One region of the Corynebacterium freneyi genome, then DNA from elsewhere that is predicted to be linked to it. Evidence: riboswitches for the same ligand, from Rfam matches in the RefSeq annotation. Region 1 holds a riboswitch; each other region holds the start of a gene.

Region 1 (3,268 bases):
CGTTCGACGTGCAGTGGAACCCGTCGAGCTGCTCGGCGAAGTACTGCACCATGTCGTTGCGCTCCGGCTCGCCGTGCACGAGCACGTCCAACCCCAGCTTCTCCTGCTCGTCGATGACGTGCAGGATCTCGCGGACCATCGCGGCCTCGTAGGCGGGCGCCGACGACTCGCCCCGTGCGAACGCCGCCCGGGCCGCACGGACCTCCGGCGTCTGCGGGAAGGAACCGATCGTCGACGTGGGCAGCGGCGGCAGGTCCAGGCGCCGGCGCTGGGCCTCCCGGCGTTCCGGGAACGGCGCCCGGTCGTGGACCCCGCCCTTGCGTCGGGGAACCTCGTGCTCCACGGCTGCCGCGGACGCGTCCGGATCGGGCTGCCCGGCCCGTTCCGTCTGCTCGGTCTGCTCGGCCTGCTCCTCGTTCGCGGCGGTCTCCGCGTCGGCGAGGATCCCGTTGCGGCGGATGCGCTCGCAGTTCGGATGGTGCAGGGCGCGGGCGAGTGAGACGACCTCGATGATCTTCTCCTCGCCGAACGCCAGGCGGGCCCGCAACTCCGGTTCATCGGCCAGCGACGGCTCGGCGGCCAGAGAATGCGGCACGTGCAGCAGCGAGCAGGACGTGGACACCGCGACCGGGTGCGACTGCGCGACCTCGGCGAGCGCGCCCAGGGCCCGGGCGCAATCCGTGCGCCACACGTTGCGGCCGTCCACGACGCCCGCGACGACCAGCGTCGACGTCGGCAGGGCGGACAGATCCGGGGCGGCTCCCGCGACGTAATCCACGCCGACGGCGTCGACGCCGGTGCCGGAGAGAAGGTCCACCGTTCGCTGGGCGTCGGTGAAATACGTCTGCGCCAGCACGCGCACGCCCCGGACGTGGGCATGGACGACCAGGCGGCGCCACTGCTCCGACACCTCGCCGTCGCGGCCCGCCGGCAGATGCCCGGTGTTGAGGGCCGGTTCGTCGAACTGGATCCACTCCACGCCCTCGTCGGCGACGGCATCGACGATGTCGCGGTACGCGTCCACGAGTTCGGGCAGGCGGTCCAACGGCGCGCCGACGGTGCCGTCGGCCATCTTCGACAGGGCCAGGAACGTCACGGGGCCGATGAGCACCGCCCGCGCCGGAACGTGATGGCGGCGGGCCCGGCGCAACTGCGCCACCAGGAACGACGGGTCGGCGGCGAAGGGTCGGGCCGGATCGAGCTCGGGGACCAGGTGGTGGTAGTTCGTGTCGAACCACTTGGTCATCTCCAACGGCGCAATCCCCTCCGCGCCGCGGGCGGCGGCGAAATAGCGGTCCAGCCACGTCGGAAGCAGGTCGTCGGCGGAGGGGTCACGTTCGGGGTCGGACCCGGAACCGGGCTCATGGTCGGCGATGTCGTCGACGCGCGCGGGCAGGGCGCCCACCATCGCGGCGACGTCGAGCATCTGGTCATAGTGGGAAAACGTGCCGACGGGCACCGAATCCAGGCCGGTCGCGGTCGCGCGCGTGAGGCGGCGATCGATCAACGTGGCGGCGGTGTCGGCCAATTCCGGTGCCAGGGCCGGGTCGCGCCAATAGGCCTCGATGGCCTTCTTCAGCTCCCGGTGGGCGCCGATGCGCGGGAAGCCCGGCACCGTCGCGGTGAACGGCGGGCGTTGGCCCGCCCGGGTCGAACGTGCGGTCATGGGGTGATCTCCTCGATCCTCGTCAAGAAAGACCGGGGTCGCACCTGAACCTGCGCCGAAGCCACCGACGGGGAGACTCGCCCGTCGGTTTACGCCACGTCGCGCCAGTCCACGAGCGCCCTCGGTGAGCCGGATCGGATGAGCCGGCACAACGGGCAGGTATTCGGGCTCGCCGGCGTGCGCCCAAGTGGGCGGGGCCTACCGGCCGTCGCTTCCCGGGGCATCGACCCCAGTGCCTTTGACGGCTTTCGTTCCGGCATACCGCTGCGGGACAGCTCCGGATTCTCACCGGATTCCCTCTTGCGTCCGACATCCCGCGACAACCGCGGGGGCGGAACCAGTTGCGCAGGTCACCTTAGGACGAAATTCGCAAAAAGAAAACTCGGGTGGCGAAGGTCTGCCAGGTGGTCGTCGTAAAGCAAGGTTGGCCGGGGTAAAAGCGGGCGCCAAGCAGGGAGGCGAAGAGTTAACAGTCAATTCGCAACATTAACACGGTGCCCCCAAATGTGGTCGCGCCATACCTCCTCCTAGATTTCGTGACCCGCGTCACATACGTTTTCGGTTAGCGATCGTTAACCAAAACATGACGGGCGGAAGCCCGCGGCGAAGGGAAGAACAGGCATGACCATCCGCATCCCCCACATCATCGGTGGCGAAGAAGTCCACGCCGACGGCGCCACCATGGACGTCACCATCCCCTCCACCGGCGCCGTCCGCGGCACCGTCGGACTGGCCGACCGCGCACTCGTCGACCGCGCCGTCGCCAACGCCAAGGAGGCCCAGAAGGACTGGGGCGCGTGGAGCCCGCTGAAGCGCACCCGCGTCCTCAACGAGTGGATCCGCCTCATCCGCGCCAACGCCGACGACATCGCCCGCGACCTTTCGCTCGAGCACGGCAAGACCTTCGCCGACGCCCACGGTGACCTGCAGCGCGGCCTCGAGGTCGTCGAGTTCTCCCTCGGCGCCCCGCACCTGCTCAAGGGCGAGTTCTCCGAATCCGTCGGCACCGGCGTCGACGTCCATTCCGTTCGCCAGCCCCTCGGCGTGGTCGCCGGCATCACCCCGTTCAACTTCCCGGCCATGATCCCGCTGTGGAAGGCCGGCCCCGCCCTCGCCGCCGGCAACGCGTTCGTGCTCAAGCCCTCCGAGCAGGACCCGTCCGTGCCGGTCACCCTGGCCAAGCTCTTCCTCGAGGCCGGCGGCCCGGCCGGCGTGCTCAACGTCGTCCACGGCGCCCACGACGCCGTCAACGGTCTGCTGGAGCACCCCGACGTCAAGGCCATCGGCTTCGTCGGCTCGACCCCCGTCGCCGAACACGTCTACGTCACATCCGCGAAGCTGGGCAAGCGCGCCCAGTGCTTCGGCGGCGCGAAGAACCACATGATCATCATGCCGGACGCCGACCTCGACCGCGTCGTCGACGCGCTCATCGGCGCAGCGTACGGCTCCGCCGGCGAGCGGTGCATGGCCATCTCCGTCGCCGTGCCGATCGGCGACGAGGTCGCCGACGCCCTGCGCGACGCCCTCGTCGAGCGCATCAAGGAGCTCAAGGTCGGCCACTCCCTCGACCCGGACGCCTCCTACGGTCCGCTGATCACCCCG
Region 2 (3,268 bases), 810 kb from region 1:
AAGCGCAGTCCCGCGATGTAGATGTCGCGGGTCTTCGGGTGGACGTACAGGGAACCGGGGGCCTCGCCCCAGTGGTCGACCATGGTTTCGCGCAGCTGCCACGGCAGGGTCTCGAAGTGCTCGAGGTACGTGTCGGCGGGCAAGCGCAGTTCATTGGCGGCCATGACCTCTTCGGTCAGCCAGTCCGGGTCCTGGCCGCCGGCGTCGATGATGGCGTGCATGAACGCGTCGGCGGCGGCGGTGCGGGCTTCGGCGTCGCCGGCGGCGGTGGCGGCGACGTAGTCGGTGAAACCGGGGATGGCGGTGACGTCGCCGAGGTCGTAGCCGGCCTCGTCGAGTGCGTGGAGCACCTTCAGCGTCGACGCCGGGGTGTCCAGGCCGACGGCGTTGCCGATGCGGGCGTGCTTGGTCGGGTAGGCCGACAGCATGACGGCGATCTTCTTGTCGGCGTTGTCGACGTGGCGCAGGCGGGCGTGGCGCACGGCGATGCCGGCGAGGCGGTCGCAGCGTTCGAAGTCGGGGACGTAGGTGATCAGGTCGTCGGAGTCGATCTCCTTAAACGAAAACGGCACGGAGATCAGGCGGCCGTCGAATTCGGGCACGGCGATCTGGGTGGCCACGTCCAGGGGCGTGAGGCCCTCGTCGTTGTCCTCCCAGGCCTGGCGGGGCGAGGTCAGGGCCAGGCCCTGGATGATGGGCATGTCCAGTTTCGCCAGGGCCGCGACGTCCCACGTGCCGTCGTCGCCGCCGGCCTGCGCCAGGGCGGGTCGGTTGCCGCCGGCGGCGAGGACGGTGGTGATCAGCGCGTCGCAGGTGCCGAGCTCGGCGATCAGGTCGTCGCCGGCGGTGCGCAGCGAGGCAGCGTAGATGGGCTTTGCGACGGCCCCCCGCTTTTCGATGGCGCTGCACAGGGCGGAGACGTAGGCGGTGTTTCCGGCCAGATGCTGGGCCCGGTAGTAGATCACGCCGATGACCGGTGCGGTCCCGGTGACGTCGGCGGAGGCAGCTGCGTCAATGTCGCCGCCGGCCTTTTCGTCGGTGCGATCGTCGTTGCACTCGTCCAGGGCGGAGCCCCAGTTCCGCTCGAGGTGGCCCCACGCCGGCAGGCGCTTCGGCTCGGCGAAGCCCAGGCCGGTGAACAGCAGCGTGTCCGACAAGAAGTTGTGCAGCTGCGCCAGGTTGTCGGGTCCGCCCTCGGCCAGATACGCGTGGGCGGTGGTGGCGACGTTGGCGGGGACCGTCGAATACTCGGTCAGTTCCGCGTCGGGAGCCTGCTCGCCGGAGACCAACACCGTCGGGATGCCCGAGGCGATGACGGCGTCGATGCCCTCCTCCCACGCCCTGCGGCCGCCGAGCAGGCGGATGACCGCGATGTCGGCGCCGTCGAGAAGCCCCGGCAGATCGTCGTCGAGCAGGCGGGCGGGGTTCGCCCAGCGGTACTCGACGTCCGCCTCCTTCGCCGCAGCGGCCCTGGCGGACAGCAGGTCGGTGTCGGACGTGGACAGCAGCAGAATCATCGCGTCTGCGCCTTTCCCGGGGAATGTCGCGCCCCGTGGCCAAGCTTCCCGGGGCGTGGGGGTCTGACTTTCACAGTGGCGCGACCGTCCGGATTTTCACCGGCTTCCCCACCACCCGGGTCGGGTGGTTGAACGTTGTCGAAGGGTAGCCTACAGCGCCCGTCGGATCCGGGTCGTCGGGACACCCGGGCGCCCGCGGTCCCCGGGGCGCACGGGCGGCAGGCGGGCCGTCGTCAAGCAACGCCCGCCCCACGCGCCGCACGTATCATCGAGGCATGAACCCCATGGTCGACCAGCCCGAAACCCCCCGCCCCGAACGCGACCGCCCCGACGCCTGCCCGGGCACCCGCCGCGTGCACATCGCCGCCGACGGCGCCATCGGCCGCCTGCGTTTCCCCGGCGGATTCCTGCCCGCGCCGGGCTTCATGGTGCTGGCGGACCTGGCCGACAACTTCGGCGACGGCTACATCCACTTCACCTCCCGCGGCAACCTGCAGATCCGCGGCATCCGCGACGTGTCCGGGTTCGCCGACGCCGCCGAGGAAGCCGGCATGCTCCCCCACCCCGACCACGACCGCGTGCGCAACATCCTGCAGTCCCCGATGACCGGCCGCGTCGGCGGACTCGACGACGTCTCCGAGCTGGTGCACGCGTTCGACGACGCCTTGTGCGCCGACGAGTCGCTTGCGGCGCTGCCGGGACGCACCCTGTTCGCGCTTGACGACGGCCGCGGCGACGTCCTCGGCGAAGCACCCGACCTCGGCCTGGTCGCCCTCGGCGGCGGCGAATTCGAACTGGTCGTCGCCGGGGCACCCGCCGGAGTGTCCGTGCCCCGCGACCGCGCGGTGGAAATGCTGCTGTCGGCGACCCGCGCGTGGGCGGAGGTGCGCGGCGAGGCCTGGCGCATCGCCGAATCCGACGGGGCCGACCGGGTCGTCGCCATGACCGCGGAAGCCATCGGCGTGCCCGTCGGTGATCCGTCGGCCGCCGAGTCCTTCGCGTTCGCCCACCCCGGCACCGAACAGATCGGGTGGATCGACCAGCCCGACGGCCTGGTCAGCCTCGCCGCCGGGCTGCGGTTCGGCGTCCTGCCCTCCCGCCTGGCCCGCGCCATCGCCCAGACCCGCGTGCCCGTCCACGTCACGCCCTGGTACTCGCTGGTCCTCCACGACCTGGAGGAAGCCGACGCCGAGCAGGTCGTGCGCGTCCTGGCGCCCAACGGCCTGATCTTCGACCGCAAGTCGACGTGGCTCAACGTCTCCGCCTGCACCGGCCGGCCCGGCTGCCCGAAGTCGCTGGCCGACACCCGCGGCGACGCCGCCCACGCCATCGCCCAGGCCCGCCTGCCCGAGGGACGCGTGCACTTCTCCGGCTGCGAGCGCCGTTGCGGCCGACCCAAGGGCGGATACGTCGACTACCTGGCCACCGGCGACGGCGAATACGAGGTCACCTCGGTCGACTGACCCCGGGAGCCCAGCCCAGCCGGGGCGGAGTCGGGGCACTGGGCCGCGCGGAGTTGGCGCAGAGCGTGGTCGGCGCTGAGTCGGGGCGCGCCGCGGACGGGTCGGCGGCGTTCGACCGGCCGGTCTGACTTACGCTGTTGGCATGTTTGGCTTCGATTACGTCACCGACGGCGCGGCGATTTACCGCGAGTCATTCTCCATCATCCGCGCCGAGTCCGACCTCGGGCGTTTTTCGCCCGACGAGGAGGTCGTCGCCGTCCGCATGATCCACGCCGCCGGCCAGACGGA
Region 3 (3,268 bases), 1.3 Mb from region 1:
CGGCGACACCCAGGCGTTTCTGGGCCGTCACATTCCGCGGCGGCCGGGTGCGGTGGTCGACGGTGCGACGGGGGAGAAGCTCGCCGACCACGGCGGCGTCGACGCCTTCACCATCGGCCAGCGCAAGGGCCTCGGGCTGCCGGGTCCCGCCGTCGACGGCAAGCCGCGTTACGTCACGGGCGTCGATGCCGGCACGGGCACGGTGACCGTCGGACGACGCGAGGACCTGGATGTCCGGGTGCTCCACGTCGATCGGGCGGTGTGGCTTTACGACGACGCCGGCGTCGACGCGGGCGGCCCCCCGGCGGAATTCGATGCGGAGGTGCAGGTGCGGGCGCATGGCCGCCCCGTGCCGTGCACCGTGTCGTGGACCGGCCCGGTGGATGCGGCGGGCACCGGAGGGGCGTTCATCTGCGTCCTCGCCGAACCGTTGCGCGGGGTGGCCCCCGGGCAGGCGGCCGTGCTCTACCGCCCCGACGCCGACGGCGACATCGTGCTGGGGTCCGGCACCATCGCGTCGACGGAGAAGGAGGCGGACCGGTGACCGCGTTTTCGGGTCTGGGGCCGCTGCCGGGTACCGACGTGCGCGCGGCGGCGGAGATCCTCGCCGGGGAATGCGGGGCCACTCCACACCTGCCCATCCTCGCCGACCGGGGACTCGGTGCCGACGCCATCGGGCGGACCGGCGCGATCCTGGCGGACCTGTCGATGGACGTCGGCCCGCGGTCGTGGCGCGTGGCCGATCGACCGGGGGCCGCGGCGTCGCTGGCCGCCGACCACCTGGAACGCGACCTCGACGTCTGCGAGGAGTTCTGGGGCGCGACGCCGGAGACCGTCACCGTGCCCGTCGTCGGGCCGTGGACGCTGGCGGCGTCAATCGAGCTGGCCGACGGTCACCGCATGCTGGTCGACCGCGGCGCCGTGTCCTACCTCGCCGCCGCGCTCGCCGAGGGGTTGGCCGCCCACATCGCCGACGTGCGACGGCGGTTCGGAGCGGAGGTGGCCGTCGTCATGCACGAACCCGCTGCCCCGGCGATCGCGGCGGGCCTGGTCGAGGCGGCGGTGGCGGGAACGTCGCTGCCCGCCGTCGGTTACCGCGAAATGGCCGCGCAGTGGCGGGTGCTCACGGCGGAAGGCTCGGGGCTGCCCGACATCGCCATCGCGGTTCCCGGGCTGGTCGCGCGGACGTCGGGGGAGGGGCCGCGGCCGCCGTCGCTGGAAAAGGCGCTGCTGGAATCGGGCGCCGCCCGAATCGCGCTGCCCATCGGGGCGATCCGTGGCTCGGCCACCCTCGACGAAGTCGGCCGCCTGCGCGCCGCCGGCCTGGATCTGCTGTTCGGCGCCGTGCCAGCGGTCCCGGGCGCCACCGACGAACACACCGGCGCATACCTGGAACCCGAAGCCCGCGACATCGCCGAACGCGTCGCCCGGCTGTGGGACGAACTGTCGTTCCCGCGCGCCGACCTCGTCGACCACGTCGGCGTCACCGTCGACCGCGGTTTCGTCGGTGCGCCCGCGTCGTGGATCGCCCCCGCCTACGCCGCAGGCCGTCGCACCGCGGAATTGATCTCGCGGGCGGCGGGAGACCTGTAGCGCGCCTTTCGGCCGGGTCGATGGCGTTGGAATGTTACGGTTGTCGCGCAAGGAATCGGCGTCAGGGAATCCGGTGTGAATCCGGAACTGTCGCGCAGCGGTGAGAGGGATCCATCCCCCGCATGAGGCCACTGGAGTGCACTGCACCGTCCGGGAAGGCGCGGGGGAGTCGCCTTCGAGTCCGAAGACCCGCCGGTTCGTCATCGACGTCGCATCTCGCGTAAAGATCGCGGCGGTTTTCCACGAAGGTGGACCAATTGAACAAGTTCCCGCTTCGCCCTGCCTCCGCCGCCATCGCCGCCTCGATGGCCCTGCTTCTGGTGTCCTGCTCCGGGACCGACGGCGCCGATGACGCCAACGGCGGCACCGTCAACGCCGACGGCAGCGTCACCGTGGAAAACTGCGGCGAGGAGATGACTTACCCGGCCGATCCGTCGATGCTGGCCTACGACTCGGGAATCATCTCCATCGCCCTCGCCGCCGGTGCGGGCGACAACCTGTCCGCGGTGGCGTCGATCGGGAAGGCCCACGACACCCTGGCCGCCAAGTACGGTGCCGACGTCATCGACGGCTTCGACGTGATTTCGGACAAGCAGCCCACGCTCGAACAGGTGGTGTCGCTGCAGCCCGACATCTACTTCGCCGGCTGGAACTACGGACTGTCGGAAGGCCTCGGCGTGACGCCGGACCTGCTGGACCAGCGCGACATCGCCACGTACCTGCTCACGGAGTCCTGCCGACAGGAGGGCACCGACCACCGCGGTCTCGTCGAACCGTGGGAGGCGCTGGACATCGATCTGCGCAACATCGGCGCGATCGCGGGCGACTCCGAGCTGGCCGAATCCGTCATCGACGACATCGATGACCGGCTGAAGAAGCTGAACGACGCTCCGCAGCCGGAGCAGACCCCCACCCTGTTCGTCTTCGACTCCGGCACCGACGCGATCTTCACGTCCGGCAAGTTCGGCGCGCCTCAAGCGATCATCGAGGCCGCCGGCGCCCGCAACCAGGCCGAGGACCTCGCCGACTCCTGGGTGCAGGTCGGTTGGGAGTCCCTCGCCGCCGACGCCCCCGACGCCTTCGTGTTCGTCGACTACGAGGGGCAGTCGCTGGAGGACAAGATCAAGATCCTGAAGAACCACCCGCTGACCCGCGACCTGCCGGCGGTCAAGGAAGACCGCTTCATCAACCTCAACTACTCGATGTGGGTGTCCTCGCCGCTCAACATCGACGCCGCCGAGCACGTTCGCAAGGGACTCGAGAAGTTCGGCCTCGTGCCGGAGTCGGACATCGAGCCGGCGATGACGCTGCCCGAGAGCCTGGACGGACGGGAGTACATCACCCGGTAGCCGCGACGCTACGGGACACCGGAGAAAAGCGAGGTTTTCGAAAGTGCGGAGCAAGGCGGCGACGCCGCTTCTCGTGTTTTTGTTGGCGGCGCTGACCGCCGTCAGCTTCGTCGCGTCGTTGACGTTCGGTTCGGTGAGTTACTCGCTGTCGGACGTGTGGTCGGTGCTCGCGGCCCAGTTTTCGGGCACGGTGCACCCCGACCGCGCCGTCAACGACATCGTGTGGGAGCTGCGCGCGCCCCGCGGGCTGATGGCGATCATCGTCGGCGCGGGGTTGGCGATGGCAGGCGTCGCCATGCAGACGTTGGTGCGCAACCCGTTGGCAG

The links. A riboswitch is a leader RNA that binds a small molecule or an ion and turns the genes downstream of it on or off. The one in region 1 is predicted to bind cobalamin.
Region 2: another riboswitch for cobalamin. It lies ahead of cobN (cobaltochelatase subunit CobN); the one in region 1 lies ahead of metE (5-methyltetrahydropteroyltriglutamate--homocysteine S-methyltransferase).
Region 3: another riboswitch for cobalamin. It lies ahead of CFREN_RS05005 (ABC transporter substrate-binding protein); the one in region 1 lies ahead of metE (5-methyltetrahydropteroyltriglutamate--homocysteine S-methyltransferase).

Annotation. Positions count from the first base shown of each region.
Region 1 is NZ_CP047357.1:2,436,029-2,439,296, reverse strand. It holds gene metE (5-methyltetrahydropteroyltriglutamate--homocysteine S-methyltransferase) at 1-1,666, opposite strand, end outside; cobalamin riboswitch at 1,804-2,023, opposite strand; gene CFREN_RS10880 (CoA-acylating methylmalonate-semialdehyde dehydrogenase) at 2,288-3,268, shown strand, end outside.
Region 2 is NZ_CP047357.1:1,623,924-1,627,191, reverse strand. It holds gene cobN (cobaltochelatase subunit CobN) at 1-1,517, opposite strand, end outside; adenosylcobalamin-variant (AdoCbl-variant) riboswitch at 1,565-1,637, opposite strand; gene cobG (precorrin-3B synthase) at 1,793-2,980, shown strand; gene CFREN_RS07315 (precorrin-8X methylmutase) at 3,123-3,268, shown strand, end outside.
Region 3 is NZ_CP047357.1:1,089,305-1,092,572, forward strand. It holds gene mnmA (tRNA 2-thiouridine(34) synthase MnmA) at 1-544, shown strand, start outside; gene CFREN_RS05000 (uroporphyrinogen decarboxylase/cobalamine-independent methonine synthase family protein) at 541-1,593, shown strand; cobalamin riboswitch at 1,614-1,804, shown strand; gene CFREN_RS05005 (ABC transporter substrate-binding protein) at 1,899-2,942, shown strand; gene CFREN_RS05010 (FecCD family ABC transporter permease) at 2,986-3,268, shown strand, end outside.